One region of the Paenibacillus sp. MDV22-iso6 genome, then DNA from elsewhere that is predicted to be linked to it. Evidence: riboswitches for the same ligand, from Rfam matches in the RefSeq annotation. Region 1 holds a riboswitch; the other holds the start of a gene.
What was found. A riboswitch is a leader RNA that binds a small molecule or an ion and turns the genes downstream of it on or off. The one in region 1 is predicted to bind glycine.

Region 1 (9,725 bases):
TTTGAATACCTCCAATTTCGGTTTTGCTGCGGTAAAATCCCGCAAGTTCTTGGGACAAGTAATGAATAAGATCATCCCGGTTGCCTTTTTCAAGTAATGCAATCATTTCTTCCTGCAACAATAGCGCACTGATTTCACTCAGTACCTCCAAACTTTCCTTCGATAACTGTCTGGGTCCAAGCATCAAGAGCACATGGCTGACACCTGCCGGGTCTTCCGGCGTGCGTAGAAGCGGCTCTGTCAATTGGAACAGCGTAATTGAAGGACTGTGAATGCCATCACTGCGTGTATGAAACAGAGCGAGGGAAGTTCCGGGAATCTTCTGACTTCCAACAGCTTCACGCTCCTCCAGCAGCCTGGCAATCTCATCTGGATTATTCAATACACCGGATTGATGCAAAACGCTGCACATGGCGTAAGCCGTTTCTAAAAATCCGATCTCCTGATTATCCAGCGGGAACACCTGAAACTTGCCGATTATCTGTACGATTTCAATCAGGGTCGCTTCCAGTCCAACCGGATCGGAAATTCGTCCTGTTGTCCCTGAGTCTGCTTCAGGTGGGGGACTATGTTCCCGCTGAAGCGTCGTTGTCCTGATGAAGTTTCTTAAACGTTCACTTTCTTCTGCCGTCAGCAGTGGGCTTACCTTGTAGTATTGATGTTTATCCATCGGCAGATCCACGGTAGAGAGAACCAGATCATATTCCGTCTTCGGTATACGTGCGGCTTCATACCAGGACACGCTGTCCACAATCCGAATTTCGGGAATTTCCTTGGACAGACGGCTCGATAACATCCGTGAAGATCCAATCCCACTCGTACAGACGACGACAGCCCTGATTTCACGCTTCAGCACCCGCAGCCGTTCAATGGAAGCACCGAAGTGCATTACCAAAAATCCGATCTCCTCATCCGGCACATCCGTATTGGGCCAAGCCTCTCGCACGGCTTTCTTTACATCCTCAAACAGTGATTCATAATCCTTGCGGATCTGCTGAAGCAACGGATTACGGATGAGCTGCCGCCCATCCATTCGTTCCAGCACCGGCTCTATATGGGCAATCAGACCTTCACGAAGCAGACGATCCTCATGGAACGAATAATGAGTTTTCTCCTGCATTCGATCTGTAAGAGAACGAACCATGTCGAGTAAGACCAGATCGTCTATGGGCAGAAGACGCGAGGAATGAATCGATTGCTCGATTTCAACTAGCAGCCTGTGAAAATAAGCCTGCTCCTCGCCGACAAACTCCAGCCCAAGCTGGGCAGATAGAACGCCGCACAACCGTGAAGCCAAATATTCCGGCACCTTCCGCTCATCTTGCAGTGGATTCCCAACGTCATTTTTGTCCTGTTGTGTGCCCCGACCTATGCCAAAACCTTTGCGAATCCGCACAACCGCTACAGACAATTGGATCAGCAGCTTCATGTATTGACGTTCCGGGATATTTTCCAACCACTCAATATCCGGCTGCCATAATGCATTTTCGACCGTAAGTACATCCTCATGCCCTATCATTTCCAGAAGTTTGCTGTTTACTTTGGAAACTCCCTGCTCCGCTTGTCTACCGAATAAATCGGATTCATCCAGATATTCAAGAGCGAGCGCGGAAATAGCCATGCGATGAGCCAGCTCGCTTCCATTGATCTTGACCCCATATCCACGTCTGCGAACCAGCTTCAATCCAGCCAGCTGAATGCGTGGTTCCAGATCGTCCAGATCATTGCTTGCCGTAGACACGGTTACCTTCAGATCTGAGGCCAATGCAAGCAGCTTCACAGGCTCGGATTCATCCAGCAAAATACAAAGCATGAAGAGTTTACGCTCTTCGGGCGTAAACTCCACATATTCGTTAAGCTCAAGTTGTTGACGCAATACGGCCAAATCATCGGAACCGGGATCAATTCGAACCCCGGTTCCCGATTTTTTTTCCAATCTCATGCCAAGGGGCTCAAGCCATTGTTCAATCATCTGCAACTCTCGATGTACGGTACGAGTGCTTACTTTGACCACAACAGCTATATCGCCAGCAGTTACCTCATGAGGATGCTCCAGCAGGAACTCCACGATCTCACGCTGTCTCCTTGTAATATTACTCATCAGGAGTCGGATTTGAGGCGCTCCACCAGTGCCTCATATTCAGGACTCTTCAGGAAGTTATCGATGGAAATATGCTCTGCATTTGGAGCCACGGATTTGGCCCGGTCAGTCAATGTTTTCTGTGTGATGACGATGTCGGCATCTTGTGGAATCTCACTGATCGCCGTGTTGGTTACAGCGACATCCACACCGGCTGCCTTCATTTTCTTCCGCAGAATCGAGGCACCCATGGCACTCGAACCCATACCTGCATCACAGGAGAATACAATTTTATTGATATCCGTTTTTACTGCCGAAGAAGCAATATCGGCTGCACGGTCAGCTTCACGATTGTCTTTATCAACGGTGAGGTTACCCGTTTTGCCCTGATTTTTCATATCTTTCATGCGGCTGGAAGCACTATCCAGATCTTCGTCATCCTTCTGTTTACCTGTTTTGAGCAGTATGGATGCCACGAGGAAGGAGATAACCGCAGCTACGGCTACCCCGGCAAACATACCAAGATATCCGCCCTTAGGTGTTAACAATGAGTAGGCAATGATACTTCCCGGTGACGGTGCAGATACCAAACCAGCTCCTGTCAGCATGAAGGTCAATGTACCCGCCACACCACCAGCCATCGCAGCCAGAATCAGTATCGGTCTCATCAGAATGTAAGGGAAATAAATCTCGTGAATCCCGCCAAAGAAATGAATGATTACAGCACCTGGAGCGGAAGATTTGGCTGATCCGCGACCGAAGAAGCAGTATGCCAGCAAAATGCCGAGTCCAGGTCCTGGGTTGGATTCAAGCATGAATAATACGGATTGCCCCAGTTCTCTTGCTTGATCCGTACCAATCGGTGTCAGAATCCCATGGTTGATGGCATTGTTCAGGAATAATACTTTTCCTGGCTCAATGATCAGGTTGACCAGCGGGAGAAGACCAGCGTTCATCAAAGCTTCTACCCCAGCCGATAACACCTTGCTAATCGCTTCAACGAAAGGCCCGATGCCTTTAAGGGCTAGAAGGGCCAAAATCCCACCAATAATACCAGCGGAGAAGTTGTTAACCAGCATCTCAAACCCTGATTTGATTTTGCCATCGACAGCTTTGTCAAATTTCTTAATGACCCAAGCTCCCAATGGTCCGGCAATCATGGCGCCAAGGAACATTGGAATGTCACTGCCGACAATAACCCCGATGGTCATTATTGCACCGACTACACCACCACGTTGGCCGTGTACCATGGTACCGCCTGTGTAACCGATAAGCAAAGGCAGCAAATATTTGATCATTGGATCAACCAGCAATGCAAAATCTGCGTTAGGGAACCATCCTTTTGGAATGAACAATGCCGTAATCAAACCCCAGGCGATAAATGCACCCATGTTCGGCATAACCATACCACTCAGGAAACGTCCAAACTTCTGAACGCCGACCCGTATTCCTCCGCTTTTTTCGGACTTTGCGTCCACTGAACTCATATTGAAAACCTCCTCAACATATTAAACCTTAATTCCACTGAATTTTGACAACGATGATCCAGACGAACAAAGGTACAAATCTTCAATAAATCTTAATTTACAACCATATCGTAAATGAAAACGGTATCTTCTACAACGAAATGAAAACCTACTTCCGTCATGAACGTTGATGACAAGATTTAAATTTAAAGGATTGTCCCATGTTTGAACCTTGTATATGGAATGGAACCTGTTATTCCCTTTCATGTATCATACCCACGAAATGCCCCATTTTAATGACAAACGAAATTGTAAATTTATTCTATTTGAACGAGCTGTTTCTATCTCAATTAGAAATATTGATGAAACACGTTAATTGATATTCATTCCATCCCTTTCGTCTGTTAACAACGAAAAAGCGCAATTGCCTCACCCTGTCCCAGGTGAGGCAATTGCGCCTAAGTATTCTCCGAATGAGCTGTATCACCATCCGGATCTATAATCAATCGATTCATTTTTATTACGTTAAACGAACTTTTCCATTAAGCTGAAACTCCGTATCTAGCGGAAATTTGCACCTTAATATTATTCCGTATGTTTACGATACGCATCCGCGTTCATCAATGTGGAAAGTGCTGCTGTGAGGTCGCCCTCAACACGAATCTCGATCATCCAGCCTTCCTCATATGGGGAGTTGTTAACCAGCTCCGGGGAATCCTGCAATGCATCATTCACAGCAATAATCGTTCCACTGACAGGAGAAAACAAATCCGAAACGGTTTTGACGGATTCAATCGTTCCAATGCCGTCTTCCGCTTTTACATCCGATTCAAGGTCAGGCAATTCTACAAACACAATGTCACCCAGCTGATGCTGCGCGAACTCGGTAATGCCAATACGTACGGTATCCTCCCCTACGGTCTGCACCCATTCGTGCTCTTCACTGTACAGGAAATCACTTTTCAATTCGCTCATCGATATCCGCCTCGCTTTTCATTAATGAGTGCATGCGTTTCTTTGACCTTAACCTTTTTCCCAGAACATAGCGTATGATATTTTCGATTCAAATGTCAAGATACCTCACAATTTATTTGTTTTTCTTCCTTATATGCCTGTAACTCAAATGGACCCTCCCTACATATAATGGTGAATATTAGAAAAGTAAGCGCACTCTTTATAAATAGACGTACATTTTAATGTTAATTAAAAATTTCATTCGGATTTTTTGTTCATATCTATGATATCGTTCTTGACATCAATAGACGATTCAGGCTTTAATGAGAGTAGTAAATGTGTTTAATTGGTCTATGCAATACCCGCGGATGAATGTAAAGGGAGAGATTACCCTTGACACCCGAATCAGGGTGTACATGCGGTAACGCCGAAGGAGTAAGCCACCGACAAGCGGAGGTGAATCTCTCAGGCAAAAGGACTTTTACGGGACGCAACTCTGGAGAGCATCTAATCGCCCTGTATGGGCGTTATGATCACCCAAGGGGAAACCTGCTGCATCATTCGGCGGGGTAACTCTCAGGTACCAAGGACAGAGCCTAAGAATACAGCGTGCTTCTGGCATGCCGATTCTTTGGCCTGTCCTTTTCCTTTTTCCCAAAAAAACGAAAACAGGTTATAGAGCGGCGCTGCCTATAGCGTCCTTACCTTACTTTTATAATAAAATATGATGCCAGATTCATTGATCCACGGTTACACACTCGGCCGGTTGACGGCCCATGACGAGGTGATTGGATGTCCGATTTGCTTAGAACCCCACTCTTTCCACTCTATCAGCAATATGAAGGCGTACGATGCATTGATTTTGGTGGCTGGGAGCTCCCGGTACAATTCAGTGGAATTCAGAAAGAGCACGAAGCGGTAAGAGAACGTGCCGGATTATTTGATGTATCCCACATGGGTGAATTCACCGTACAAGGTGAACACGCAGAAGCTTTTTTACAGTACATGACCACCAATGATATAACAACACTCGTTCCCGGTCAGGCCCAATACACGTTAATGTGTTATCCGGATGGCGGCGTGGTCGATGATCTGCTGATCTATAAACTGAAAGACCAGCATTATATGCTGGTAGTTAACGCCTCCAACATCGACAAGGACTGGGCATGGCTGCAACAGCACATGACGCCAGGCGTAACGATGACCAATGATTCGGATCAAACGGCGCTGCTTGCCCTGCAAGGTCCGCTGGCAGTCGATATTCTCGGAACGGTGACAGATACCGATGTGTCTTCGATTGAGCCTTTCCGATTTGTAGCAAATGCGAAGGTATGTGGCGTTACATTGCTGTTATCCCGCACCGGATATACCGGTGAAGATGGCTTTGAGCTCTATGTTCCTGCGGAACAAGCCGCTGCGGTCTGGAACGGATTGATGCAAGCCGGAGAAGGTCACGGACTCGTTCCGACTGGACTAGGCGCCCGGGATACGCTGCGCTTTGAAGCCAAGCTGCCCCTGTATGGACAGGAATTGTCTGCAACCATCTCACCGCTGGAGGCTGGCGTAAGTATGTTTGTGAAGCTAAATGCAGGACCGTTTATCGGACATGAAGCCTTGTTGCAGCAAAAAAATGATGGGCCTGCCCGAAAGCTGGTCGGCATCGAAGTGCTGGAGCGCGGCATCCCTCGCCCTCATTATCCCATTTACGCCGAAGGCGTGCAGATTGGTGAAGTGACCACAGGCACTCAGTCGCCTACGTTGAAACGCAATCTGGGGCTGGCCTTGATTGATAGCAAATATGCTGCACTGGGTACCCCGCTGGAGATTGAGATTCGTGGCAAGAAATTGAAAGCCGAGGTTGTGAAGACCCCTTTTCATAAACGGACACGTGCGCCAAAGACACCTACTCAAGGAGCTGATCAAGCATGAGCAAGCATCGCTACATTCCCATGACCGAGCAGGATCAGAGTGCCATGCTGGCAACCATCGGCGTGGAAACGATTGAGGATCTGTTCCATGACATTCCACAGGAGATTCGCTATCAGGGCGAACTGCCTGTTTCCTCCAAACTGGATGAATACGCACTGACACGTCATATGTCGAAGCAAGCGGCAGCGAATGCCAACTTCGAGACACACGCCAGTTTCCTGGGTGCAGGCATTTATGATCACCACGTTCCCTCCGTCATTAATCATGTCATCTCCCGTTCCGAGTTCTATACAGCCTATACACCTTATCAACCCGAGATCAGCCAAGGAGAATTGCAGGCGATTTTCGAGTTTCAATCCTACATCTGTGAGTTGACAGGCATGGCTGTAGCCAATGCCAGCATGTACGATGGTGCAACTGCATTTGCGGAAGCAGGCAATCTGGCCGCAGCGGCAACCCGCCGCAAACAACTGATTGTGTCACGTACCGTGCACCCCGAATCCCGTCAGGTATTGCAAGCTTATGCTCACGGCCTCAATCTGGAGATTGTTGAGATTGGATATCAAAATGGTGTAACAGACTGGGATGCCCTGCAAGCCGCCGTGTCCGATGACACCGCAGCCGTCATGATTCAAAGCCCGAACTTCTTCGGCGCCGTGGAAAATGTAAAACAGGCCGCAGACCTTGCGCATGCGCACAAGAGCCTGCTCGTGGTCAGCGCCAACCCGCTATCGCTGGGTCTGCTGGAAGCCCCAGGCAAGCTGGGTGCTGACATCGTCGTTGGCGACGCGCAGCCCCTTGGCATCGCCGCTTCACTCGGCGGCCCAACATGCGGATACTTCGCCGTATCCCAGGCTCATATGCGCCGAATTCCTGGCCGAATTGTAGGCCAGACAACGGACCGCAACGGCAAGCGTGGTTTTGTACTCACGCTGCAAGCACGGGAACAGCATATCCGCCGTGAAAAGGCGACGTCCAACATCTGTTCCAACCAGGCGTTGCTCGCGCTGAGCGCCTCTGTATATATGTCCATTATGGGTAAACAAGGCATGATCGACGTTGCTGATTTGAATTTGCAAAAGAGCCATTATGCCCTTAATACGTTTACCGCAATTCCAGGCGTCTCTCTTACGTTTACCGCCCCTACGTTCAATGAGTTTGTTATCCAACTGCCTGAAGGAACAAATGTGGAACCACTGCAACTGAAATTGCTCGATGCAGGTTTCATTGGCGGGTATGAACTTGGCCGTGATTATCCCGAGCTCGCCGGACATATGCTGATTGCAGTTACTGAACGACGCAGCAAGGAAGAGATCGACGAATTCGCACGTGTATTGGAGGGATCGCTGTGACTCAGGAAACGACAACAAAGACAACTACGACGACATCAGCACAAGGACAATCGGAAACGGTAACCTCTATCTCCACTTCGGGCCAACCTGAAACTATCACAACAGACACTAACCAGGCTGCCTCTCCAGCACCGGAGCAATCGTTGATTTTTGAACTCAGCAGTCCGGGTCGGGTCGCTTATTCGTTGCCCGAATGCGACGTTCCCCGTCAAGCTGTGGATTCCCTGATTCCCCGGGAAATGCTTCGGTCGGAAGCAGCAGCATTGCCTGAGGTTTTTGAAGTTGACGTCATTCGCCATTACACTGCCCTGTCTCGTCGTAATTTCGGGATAGATAACGGATTCTATCCGCTGGGCTCTTGTACGATGAAATATAATCCGAAGATTAATGAGGATGTGGCCCGTTACAACGGGTTCGCCAAAATTCATCCATATCAGCATGAATCCAGCATTCAAGGTGCACTTGAACTGCTCTACACGTTGCAAAATGACCTTGCCGGACTTACCGGGATGGACGCCGTTACGCTGCAACCGGCCGCTGGTGCACATGGCGAATGGACCGGGCTCATGATGATCCGTGCTTACCACGAAGGTCGTGGTGAACGGCGTACGAAAGTCATCGTACCCGATTCTTCTCATGGGACCAACCCGGCAAGTGCAACCGTAGCAGGTTTCGAAACGGTAACGATTCCTTCCCGCGCAGACGGTCTGGTAGATCTTGACGCACTTCGCGCAGCTGTTGGTTCGGACACCGCAGCGCTCATGCTGACTAACCCGAATACACTCGGACTCTTTGAAAAAGACATTCAGGAGATTGCCTCCATTGTGCATCAGGCAGGTGGCTTGCTGTACTACGATGGAGCCAACTCCAATGCCATTATGGGCATCACCCGACCTGGCGATATGGGCTTCGACGTGGTGCATCTGAACTTGCATAAAACGATGAGTACTCCGCACGGCGGAGGTGGACCTGGTGCCGGCCCGGTTGGTGTGAAGAGCCGCTTGATTCCATTTCTGCCGAAACCGATGGTCATCAAAAATGATGAGGGTATATATGCATTGGATCGCGAAGGTGATCAATCCATTGGCCGGGTCAAAGCTTACTATGGTAACTTCGGTATTCTGGTCCGCGCCTATGCCTACATTCGTACTTATGGACCTGAAGGCTTACGCCGGGTATCTGAATGTGCGGTGCTCAACGCCAACTACATGATGGCCCGTCTCGCACCTTACTACGAGATTCCGTATCCAGGCGTGTGCAAACATGAATTCGTTATGTCTGGCCGGGGGTTGAAACAGTATGGTGTACGTACACTGGATGTTGCCAAACGATTGCTTGATTTTGGGTATCACCCGCCAACCGTGTACTTCCCGCTGAACGTCGAGGAGTGCATCATGATCGAACCAACCGAAACCGAGAGCAAAGAAACCCTTGATGGGTTTGTCGATACGATGATTCGCATTGCCAAGGAAGCAGAAGAAACGCCTGAACTGGTACTCAATGCCCCTTACGGCACACCGGTTACCCGTCTGGATGAAACAACAGCAGCCCGTAAACCTGTACTGAACTGTGCTTGCAGTTAAAAGCTAACCTCTAATAAACTAATGAAAACATATTCAGTCGTTGATAATCATTAATAAATGCCAAAAACAGCCGCATTTTGCTTTCTGCGCGGCTGTTTTCTTTATTGCTTATTAACCTGTCAGCTTTATTTTATCTTCTCCGGTCTAGGGCTTCCAATTGGCCCGTTCCTTCTTGCCCAATCGCGGACAGGTGTAACAATAGGAGCGACCTTGTCGTAAATATTGCAAGCAACAGACGTTTTTGATCGCAAGTCTCTTCGTAGGCTCCAGCGGATGATCAATCATCCGAACCCTGACACGAAGCGGATTCTTGGCCAGACCAAATACATCAGCTTCCAGACCATTTTGCAGCACCAGTTCA
Region 2 (9,725 bases), on a different contig from region 1:
CGATCCTGGTCACATGTTCCAGTTTCCGTACATCCATCCCGGAGCTGTATTTACACCGCCTGCATGGGTGAAGGATGCGATCTTCTATCAGATCTTCCCTGAACGATTCGCAAATGGCAACCCCGACCTTGATCCAGAAAAAGTGGAACCCTGGGGTGGTGAGCCGACCCCGTTTAACTTCTTCGGCGGTGATCTCCAGGGCGTCATCGACCATCTGGATTACCTTGAAGAGTTGGGCATTAACGCCATTTATTTCACACCAATCTTCGAGGCAACGACCAATCACAAATACGATACCGAAGATTATTTGCGAGTAGATCGGCATTTTGGTGATGCAGATACAGCCAAACGGCTTGTTGAGCTGTGCCATGCACGCGGAATCCGGGTGCTATTGGATGCGGTGTTCAATCATTCTGGGAAGACTTTTGCGCCGTTTGTGGATGTGCAGAAGAACGGGGAGAAGTCCAAATATAAGGACTGGTTCCATGTGCATGAATTCCCGCTGGACGTGAAGGATGGCATTCCTACGTATGAAACATTCGGATTCGAAGCCCACATGCCGAAGCTTAACACGGAAAATCCCGAGGTGAAGGCGTATTTGCTGGAGGTCGCCGAATACTGGATCAAGGAAGTGGGCACCGACGGCTGGCGGCTGGATGTCGCGGATGAAGTGGATAATGCGTTCTGGCGCGACTTCCGCCGTGTAGTGAAGGCTGCGAATCCGGATGCCTATATCCTGGGTGAGGTATGGAATGAGTCCTCCTCCTGGCTGCAAGGTGATCAGTTCGATGCCTCGATGAACTATCCATTTACGGAAGCCGTAAATCGTTTTTTTGTAAAAGATGCCATGCACGCCGAACAGTTCGCGAACTCGATCGGTCGACAACTGTCCCGCTATGCGCTGCAAGCCAGCGAAGTGGCGTTCAATCTGCTTGATAGCCACGATACACCACGGCTGCTCACCTTATGTGAGGGTGACCAGCGGAAGATGAAACTGGCCGCGTTGTTCCAATTCAGCTATATGGGTGCCCCGTGCATCTATTACGGGGATGAGATTGGGCTGGACGGCGATCATGATCCCGGCTGTCGGAAATGTATGGAGTGGGATGAGACGAAGCAGGATCGCGAGCTGTTCACCTTTTATCAGAAGCTAATCGCACTTCGCCATGCCCATCCTGCCCTGCGTGCAGAAGGCAGCATTCGATTCCTGCAGGCCCGTGAAGGCGGAAGCCAGCTTGTGATGGAACGACAGGATGAGGAGGAGCGCATTCTGATCCTTTTCAATCGTTCGGAAGAAACAGCTATCGTGGAGCTCGAAGCGGGTGCCGGGGAATGGACGGAGTTATTTGGCGAGAATTATCGTACAGCCAAGGAAGAGGGAATTCTGGCCGTTGAGCTGCCCGCATATGGATATGCTGTACTAAGTACAGATATCGCGTAACTTCTTCATATTGTTGTATCCTTGCAATTCCAACGCATTGCAAGCAACGCCGGATAAGCGCTCACAGACCTGTTACTAATCTGTAGAGCGCTTTTCTGCGTTATGGATGGATCGTCAATTAATTTAGTGACACGGATACTATAGAAAGCTACAGAGGCGCGGTCAGCTGTTCCTTGAGCAATCGGATGGTAGCCTCATATTGCACAAGCCCCACTTGCATACACAAACGCTGTGCAGGTGAGATCTGTTCGCCAAATTGCTTCATCTGGCGCTGCAGCTCGGCATACAGCAACTCTTTACGATTCAGCTCCGACCGGACCCACCCTGCGACAGTATCTTCATCCGCCAGCTCTCCGAAATACAGACGCATCAGAAAATCAGAACGGAACACCTCTGCTTCCAGGGGACTCATCAAATAGGTATTGAACTCCGCAGACCCTTCCGGTGTTAAGGTATACACATTTTTGTCAGGTTTCCCTTCTTGTCTAACGGATTCTTTGGTCAATAACCCTGACTTTTCCATCTTCGCAAGTGTGGGATAAATGGTGCCAAAGCTGGCATCGAAGAAAAATGAAAAATATTGTTCAAAGTACTGCTTGATCTCATATCCGGAACATGGCTGATTGTGCAGTATTCCGAGGATGACATGCTGCGTGTTCATCGGTGTACCGCTCCTTTCCAATTGCTCTTAACGTATCACATCCTCCCTTATACGTTCAACATCATCAGACGTTCACGGATTGGCTTATCCGGCAAAAGGGGGCTTATCGTTATCCATATTATCCACGATCAGGTGAAGGCAGGTTTCCAGTCAGAGCGACAGGTGTCGCAGCAGTCTTGGACTCCAAAGGTATGCCGGATTGTGCAGGACCTGAGCGTTTGATCCATGTGCACACCGCTCCCAAAACCAACGTCGCCGCTCCAATCACTACCAGAAGCAGAACATCATGACTAATTCCATCTCCGCCAAGCACCAGATTCATCATACCCTCCACCGCGTAGGTTGCCGGCAGATAATGACCGATCTGTTGATAGAAGTCAGGCATGACATCGCGCGGAATGGTTGCGCCTGATGACAACATCAGCAGAGGCAACAAGGCACTGTTTAACCATGCTCCAGCATTTCCAAGCAGCAGCAAGCTCAATTGCGCCACGAATAGAAAAGATAAAGTAATCAACAACTGAAATAGCCATAACATCCACCATCCATCTGCTGATGATACACCCATAACATGCATCATCCCTGCTCCAACGAGCGATACGATAAATGCAGCACCAACATTGATGATATTGCGCGCCCAAAAGCGTTCCCATTTTCCTGCCCTGCTACTGAGTTCACCAGAAACCTTTTGCAGATTCATGCCAAGAAGCATTGCACCTGTAAAGGTAGCCGTCACAATCAACATTGGTACCATGGAAAAAGCAAAGTTATGAACTGGATTCAGCCGTTCCACTTCTGCCTCCACCCGGGAAGATAACCCCGCTGCCATCGCATTCGCCTGATCGTCAGCCATACCTGATTGATTCAGCACTCCCCGAATGCTGTTTTGCTGTACTTCACGGTTCAACGTCGCTGTAACTTGTGCGGATACGGTCTGCATCACACTTTTTACGGTAGCCACATTGGATTCATTCATTACATACTTCACTGCCACCGGGCCTGACAAGTCTCCCGCCTGCTGCATGAAACCGGATGGAATCTCGATAATCATGTATACATCCCGGTCCGTTAACATCTGTCTGGCTTCTTCCATAGTTGCCGAAGGTTTAATCGCGAAATGAAGCCCCTCTGCAAGAGACTTTGCCACAGGCTCAGCCGCAGCCCCATCTTCATTTACGATGGTCACAGCAAGCTGATTCATCCGTGCATTTACCTGATCATATCCACTAAGCCAAATGGTATTAAAAAAAACCTGGAACAGTACGGCTGTAATTAACCCGACTACTGTAGCTCCATTTTTCAAAAACAGAAGACTCGTTTGAAAAACACTTTTCATGTTATCCATCTCCTTAATTTGTATAACTTATTCTCGATCTTATATATCGTGTTGATATATGAAAATAAATAATATATCTAAACGATATATAAACGTCAATACCTTTTTATTTTTCTTTGTTGGAACAACAAAAAAGCCGATACGCTTCTTCACCAGGAAGAATTCGTATCGGCTTTTTTATCAAGATGGGAGCAGATCATTACCGTTAATGATCAAGCTCCACGAATTAAATTCAGTTCATGTACGTTCATGCATGTTATGCCTTGGCTTCTGGTTCATTTTCAGCAGGAGACTCAGCTTCAATCTCAGGCTCAGCACGCTTCGCCTTCGGTTTAGCAAGCTTCTCCATCATTTTCCGTCCTGTCGGTGTTTGGGCAAGCCCACCTTGGGCCGTTTCACGGTGCCTGCTCGGCATCGCACTGCCCACTTCCAGCATGACATCAATGACTTCGTCAGAAGGAATGGCACTTCGTACCCCGGCCAGCGCCATGTCGGCCGCAGCCAACGCAGTTACGGCACCCAGTCCGTTACGCACGATGCACGGAATTTCCACGAGGCCTGCGACGGGATCGCAGATAAGGCCTAATGTATTTTTTAACGCGAGGCCAACCGCATGAACCACTTGCTCCGGCGTCCCTCCACGCAGCTCCACCATGGCTCCAGCGGCCATACCGATGGCAGAACCCACTTCAGCCTGACAGCCACCCTCGGCACCGGAGATAAATGAATTGTTGGCAATGACATAACCAATCGCTCCCGCACAGAACAGACCGTTCACCAGATGCTCGTCACTCCAGCCAAAACGCTCTTGGGAGCTAATAAACACACCCGGAATGATGCCGCAAGAACCGGCTGTTGGTGTGGCAACGATCCGGCCCATGGAGGCATTCACTTCCGATACACAAAGGGCATACGCCATGGCCAGTGCAGAAGCATCTCCAGAACAAGTCTCACCTTTACGAATGTACTCAGCCATTTTTTTGCCGTCTCCGCCAGTCAAACCGCTGCGTGATGTCGTATCTTCTGTCAGCCCTTTGTGTACAGCTTCCTTCATCACCTGATAGTAATCCGACATCTGCCGTACAACATCCGCTTCCGGGATATTCGTCTCCTGAACCTGCTCTTCGATCATCAGCTCGGCGATGGTTTTGGATTCTGCTGTACAGATGGTATTCAGTTCATGTAGATGTTTAAACCGCATCAGGCTCGACCCCTCTCTTCAAATCAATCACGCGAATGTCCAGCATATGATCCAGTGACCGCAGACGGTTCAGCATCTCAGGATTTGGCACACCATCCATCTCCATCGCTGTCAATGCTTCACCATCCCGGGCTTTCCGATCCACTTGCATGTACCCGATGTTCACCCCGGACGAACTGATGGTGGAGGTTACGGAAGCGAGCACCCCTGCTTTGTCCGAATGGCGCAGTACAAGTGTGGGAAACTCTCCGCTGATCTGTACACGAAAATCATTCAATGCATGCACCGATACACTACCTCCGCCAATGGAAGCACCAATTAGTGAGCATTGACGGTCTCCATGCCACAGTTCAATCTTGACCGTATTCGGATGAGGAGCAGGCAGGCCACTTGTAAAAAACTCTACCTCCATACCCACTTCCTCTGCATATTGTTCTGCATCCGGTATACGTGGATCATCAGTCACATAATCAAGCAGGCCACCGATTAACGCAAGATCCGTACCATGCCCCTGATACGTATCGGCGAACGAGCCATACAGTGTTAATCGAGCGCGTTCAGGCGTGCACCCCAGCCACTGACGGGCAATTCGCCCCAATCTTGCCGCTCCAGCCGTATGTGAACTTGATGGACCTGTCATGGACGGACCAATAATTGAAAAAACGTCTTTAAAACGCATCGCAAACCCTCCATTTATAATCGTCATTTTCATCCAGACGTACACCCATAATGTTCCTTTATTACTGAATGATGACATCAAAAAAGGACAGAAGAAGGCCCTAGGCCCTCTCTCTGTCCTCGATACCTGAGAGTTTCATGATAAGCAGCGCGGCGGATCGATGCAATCCCTGTATTCACAGGTGATGTCACCCTGCACACCGTGCTGCTTGACCATATACCCCTTGGGTGGCGCAGTTTCGCGCACTCTCCAGAGTTGCGTCCAACGATGGTACATTTACCTGAGAGATTAACCACTGCGCCGGGTGCGTAGCAGCTTGCTCCTTCGGTGCCCGACAGCTGCCATTTTACTCGACATGCCCAGGTCTCTCCCGCTCGCTATCATTCGCTGTATGGAACCATTCTGATCTTGTAACAGAACGATAATTGAAGTTTTTAATACTTTCTCATTAAGATTAATCGACCGGAAGATCAGTGTCAACAAACTTAACGATTTCTTTGTGAATATTTGCTTTTTTCCATTTTATACACTAAATAAATTAACGAACTGTAAACTTTCATCACATGAATGTGTTAATGCGTTTCATCTCGAAAGCGTATACATTGTTCATTTTCTATTAGTGACTATCAGTGTTTAATACTATTTATGTTATGTTCCACAGAACGGTTCGGGTATTCAGGTAACCTTTATTCTGTACTAGAATTGCCGTATTTCTGCCTGTCACCCCACCATCGCCTTGGGCTTCGATGGTTCATCGTAATACCTGCTTCGGGAAGGAAGCATACTCGTCACCCACAATCCCAACGCAGCCAGCAGCATAACCCCGGATACAACTGTATATACCATACGAAGTGACAACTGCTCGGCCACTACGCCTGCAATCAAAATGGAAGCCACCTGTAGCATACTTAACACTAGTCCAAGTACACTGCTCATTCGCCCCATCAGATCGACAGGGATATTATTTTGATAAAAGGTAACCAGGCCCGTATTCGCCAGTGCGGAGCACAGACCGAGCAGAATAAAGGCAACCGCCGCCAGCTCAAACGAGAATGAACGGGAGAACAGAAAATAACCCAGCGCGACCAGAAGTACACCGCCACCCATCATGTGACGGATCGGCAAATGTTTGGCGAACATCCAAACCAGCATGGAACCTGCCAAATAACCGATTCCGGTGATACTCATTAATGCTCCGTACTGTGATTCAGGCAGGTTCATCACCTGACGGATAAACACCACTTCCTGAGCATCCAGCGACATGCCGACCACCAGAATAATCTGGAACAGGGCATATATACCGACCACGTAGCCCGACTTTCGGCTGAAGCTCAGTACAGCTCTCCAATCCTGGGCAATCATCCGAGGTGTGAGTCTGCTTCCCGTCCCTATATTCTGTTCTCCAATGCCCAGTTTGGGAAGAAACATTAGAATCAACGCAGAAGCAGCAAAAGAAACCGCATTGGCATAAATGGCTGCCGCCGGAGATAAATAAATTAGCATCACTCCTGCAACTGCTGGGCCGGTAATAAATGCCCCTGAGCTGATCAGGGCTTGTAGGGAATTGAAGCGCTTGCGCCGTTCAGCAGGTACCAACCGGGTAATGTATACCTGAGAGGAAGGGACAAATATAGATGAAGACATGCTGATCAGAAACATCACTGCGTACATCATCCATAGGCTGGACATCAGTGGGAGCGCCGCCACCAACAATGCCCGTAGCATATCAGCACCAATCATCAGCTGTCGCTGATCATAACGATCAATCAGGCTGCCTGACCAAAACTTAGTGCACACCGAAGCAATCGGCGAGATAATCCACAACCCTGCGACTGCCGCTGGAGACTGTGTCATATTCAATACCATCAGGTTGATCGCCACAATATATATGAAATCACCCAGATTGGATATGCCCACTCCGCTAAGTAGCAATCCGGCATGCTTCCAGCCACCAGACTGCCCCTTCGATGCAACTCTCTTTGCACGAATGTTCTTCATAGCGCTACCCACCCACTAGAAATCACAAATTATAACTCATAGAAAATACTCTCGTTCTGCAGATATGGTCTACAAAATTTGCTGCATATAAGAGGCATCCGCTCTTTCATCCATTCGTACCTGGACTCATTCTCCATCTGAAATGCAAAATAGCCGAACGTAAAGATCAGCATGAATCCTTCCATTAACCGAATATCACGCTTCGTCAGTGGTCCTGTCTGCTCCGTATATCCCGATAGGAAGACATCCCGTTCCTCCCGATTGAAAATCGTAGCCGCACCTCCGGCATCAAAGAGATAGTAGCCATAACCGTATAAACAAAAATCAATCATAGATATACCCTGATCCGTCACTAGCAGATTGCCGCGGGTAATATCTCCGTGAATTACTCCCCATGTCTCGGCATTGTGCGGATACGTTTCGAGTTGCCCGTTAATGTTCTCAAACGTCTCACGAATCAGATCGAAATCTTCAGGAGTAAAGATACCACGTCTAACGCCTTCCTCCAATTGCTCCAACATGACCAGATTCTCTTTGATCGAGCCATAGGCTGGTCTTACTCCCATTTGCTCTAAGGCAGGGCTATCGTTATATATATCTGAGATGATCGCCTTATCAGCGTGCTGTTCACGGTCATTCGTCTGCTGCCCGCTTTCAGACTTCAGTGAACCCACCTGAGGCTCAGGAGCTCCCGTTGGTCGTCGTCCATATTGGTGCAACGTCTGCAACTGTACGCCCAAATCATGAATCTGCGCTGTTGTCAGACGTTCTCCCTGCTTAATATCCCTGCCCTCAATCCATTCCAGAACAGTACAACAGATCTCTTCTCCTGCTTCGTCCAACCAGACGGTGACCCACTCATCCGATGTATTGCGTACAGGAGTCTGCACCCGCAATGGTCTGGTAGCCCGTAATGTATAAAGTAGATTCATCTCTGCTTCAAGTGCAGGTCGTGTATGCTGGATGCCCGTCATGCTTGCAAAAGCGGCTTTATGTATACGCAATAGGTACTTCTCTCCGGTTGATTCATCAACCACCTGATACGTTAGATTTTCATTATGTCGGATAAAGGAAATTGCAGGCTTTTCTATGGAATAATGCGAGATAATTTCAGTTGCCATGGTGTCATGGGCAATCTTATGGGTAGTTATGATCCACATCTCCTTCTCTTATCAAATTAAAGGTGGTGCTCACAAATATCGTAGCATGATTGTTTTTATTTTGGCAAACTATTCCATATGTAGAATGATGTAAAAAAGCATAACCCCCGAACGACCTCGCCCGAGTGTTATGCTTCCTTCTATCTCTATAAATCTATCTCGATCTCATACTCCATCCAATTTAACAGTTAACCGAAACGTCCCATAATATATTCTTGAGTCAGACGATTGTCCGGGTTGGTGAAAATATGTTCCGTATCCCCGTGCTCAATCATGCTTCCCAGATAAAAATAAGCTGTATAATCCGAGATGCGTGCCGCCTGCTGCATATTATGGGTAACAATTACGATCCGCAGCTCCTTCTTGAGCTCCGAGATCAACTCCTCCACCTTACCCGTTGATACCGGGTCAAGCGCAGATGCCGGCTCATCGAGCAGCAAAATCTGCGGATCAACCGACAACGCGCGGGCGATACAGAGCCGCTGCTGTTGCCCACCCGAAAGGGCCAGGGCAGATTCATTCAGTCTGTCCTTCACTTCGTCCCAGAGCGCAGCGCGACGCAAGCTTTTTTCCACAATTTCATCCAGTGCCTTCTTGTTCTTAATACCGCGGTAGCGGGGGCCAAACGCGATATTGTTGTAGATAGACTTGTGGAAAGGGTTCGGCTTCTGCCACACCATGCCGATCTTCTGACGGAGTTTGATTACATCTGTGCCCGGCTCATTCAGATCATTGCCATCCATCCAGATATGTCCCTCGGTGCGGGAACCGGCAATCTCGTCGTTCATTCGGTTGAGCGACCGCAGGAACGTGGATTTACCACAGCCGGATGGTCCAATGAGTGCCGTTACACTGGCTTCGGGAAAAGTCAGGCTGATCTGCTTAACTGCCTGAAAATGCCCATAATATATGCTTAACTGTTCCGTACCAAAAGGTATGGCCATGTTGGTTCCTCCTTATTTCGAAGCTGTCATGCGGCGGTAAACCACCCGACCGATCCAGCGTGCACTGAGATTGAACGCCAGTACGAGAAGTACAAGCACGGCTGAAGCGCCAGCTGCTACTTCTTTGGAATCCGGGCCAATGCCTTCACTGTTTACTTTCCAGATGTGCACAGCTAACGTCTCTGCCGGACGCAATGGATTGATCGGCGATCTTGGACTCGTTGGATTCCAGTCCGTGAAGTCCAGCGGTGGACTACTCATACCTGCTGTGAACATCAGGGCTGCTGCTTCACCGAAGATCCGGC

Region 2: another riboswitch for glycine. It lies ahead of sdaAB (L-serine ammonia-lyase, iron-sulfur-dependent subunit beta); the one in region 1 lies ahead of gcvT (glycine cleavage system aminomethyltransferase GcvT).

Annotation. Positions count from the first base shown of each region.
Region 1 covers NZ_JBZVDZ010000004.1:551,027-560,751, forward strand. The annotation lists gene AC4PM4_RS14530 (BglG family transcription antiterminator) at 1-2,101, opposite strand, end outside; gene AC4PM4_RS14535 (PTS mannitol transporter subunit IIBC) at 2,101-3,567, opposite strand; gene gcvH (glycine cleavage system protein GcvH) at 4,132-4,521, opposite strand; glycine riboswitch at 4,869-4,991, shown strand; glycine riboswitch at 4,995-5,095, shown strand; gene gcvT (glycine cleavage system aminomethyltransferase GcvT) at 5,293-6,429, shown strand; gene gcvPA (aminomethyl-transferring glycine dehydrogenase subunit GcvPA) at 6,426-7,781, shown strand; gene gcvPB (aminomethyl-transferring glycine dehydrogenase subunit GcvPB) at 7,877-9,364, shown strand; gene AC4PM4_RS14560 (hypothetical protein) at 9,509-9,725, opposite strand, start outside.
Region 2 covers NZ_JBZVDZ010000008.1:263,763-273,487, forward strand. The annotation lists gene AC4PM4_RS22915 (alpha-glycosidase) at 1-1,441, shown strand, start outside; gene AC4PM4_RS22920 (PadR family transcriptional regulator) at 1,590-2,102, opposite strand; gene AC4PM4_RS22925 (YhgE/Pip domain-containing protein) at 2,221-3,438, opposite strand; gene sdaAA (L-serine ammonia-lyase, iron-sulfur-dependent, subunit alpha) at 3,695-4,639, opposite strand; gene sdaAB (L-serine ammonia-lyase, iron-sulfur-dependent subunit beta) at 4,629-5,318, opposite strand; glycine riboswitch at 5,430-5,573, opposite strand; glycine riboswitch at 5,578-5,701, opposite strand; gene AC4PM4_RS22940 (MFS transporter) at 6,039-7,316, opposite strand; gene AC4PM4_RS22945 (phosphotransferase) at 7,346-8,437, opposite strand; gene pstB (phosphate ABC transporter ATP-binding protein PstB) at 8,665-9,420, opposite strand; gene pstA (phosphate ABC transporter permease PstA) at 9,433-9,725, opposite strand, start outside.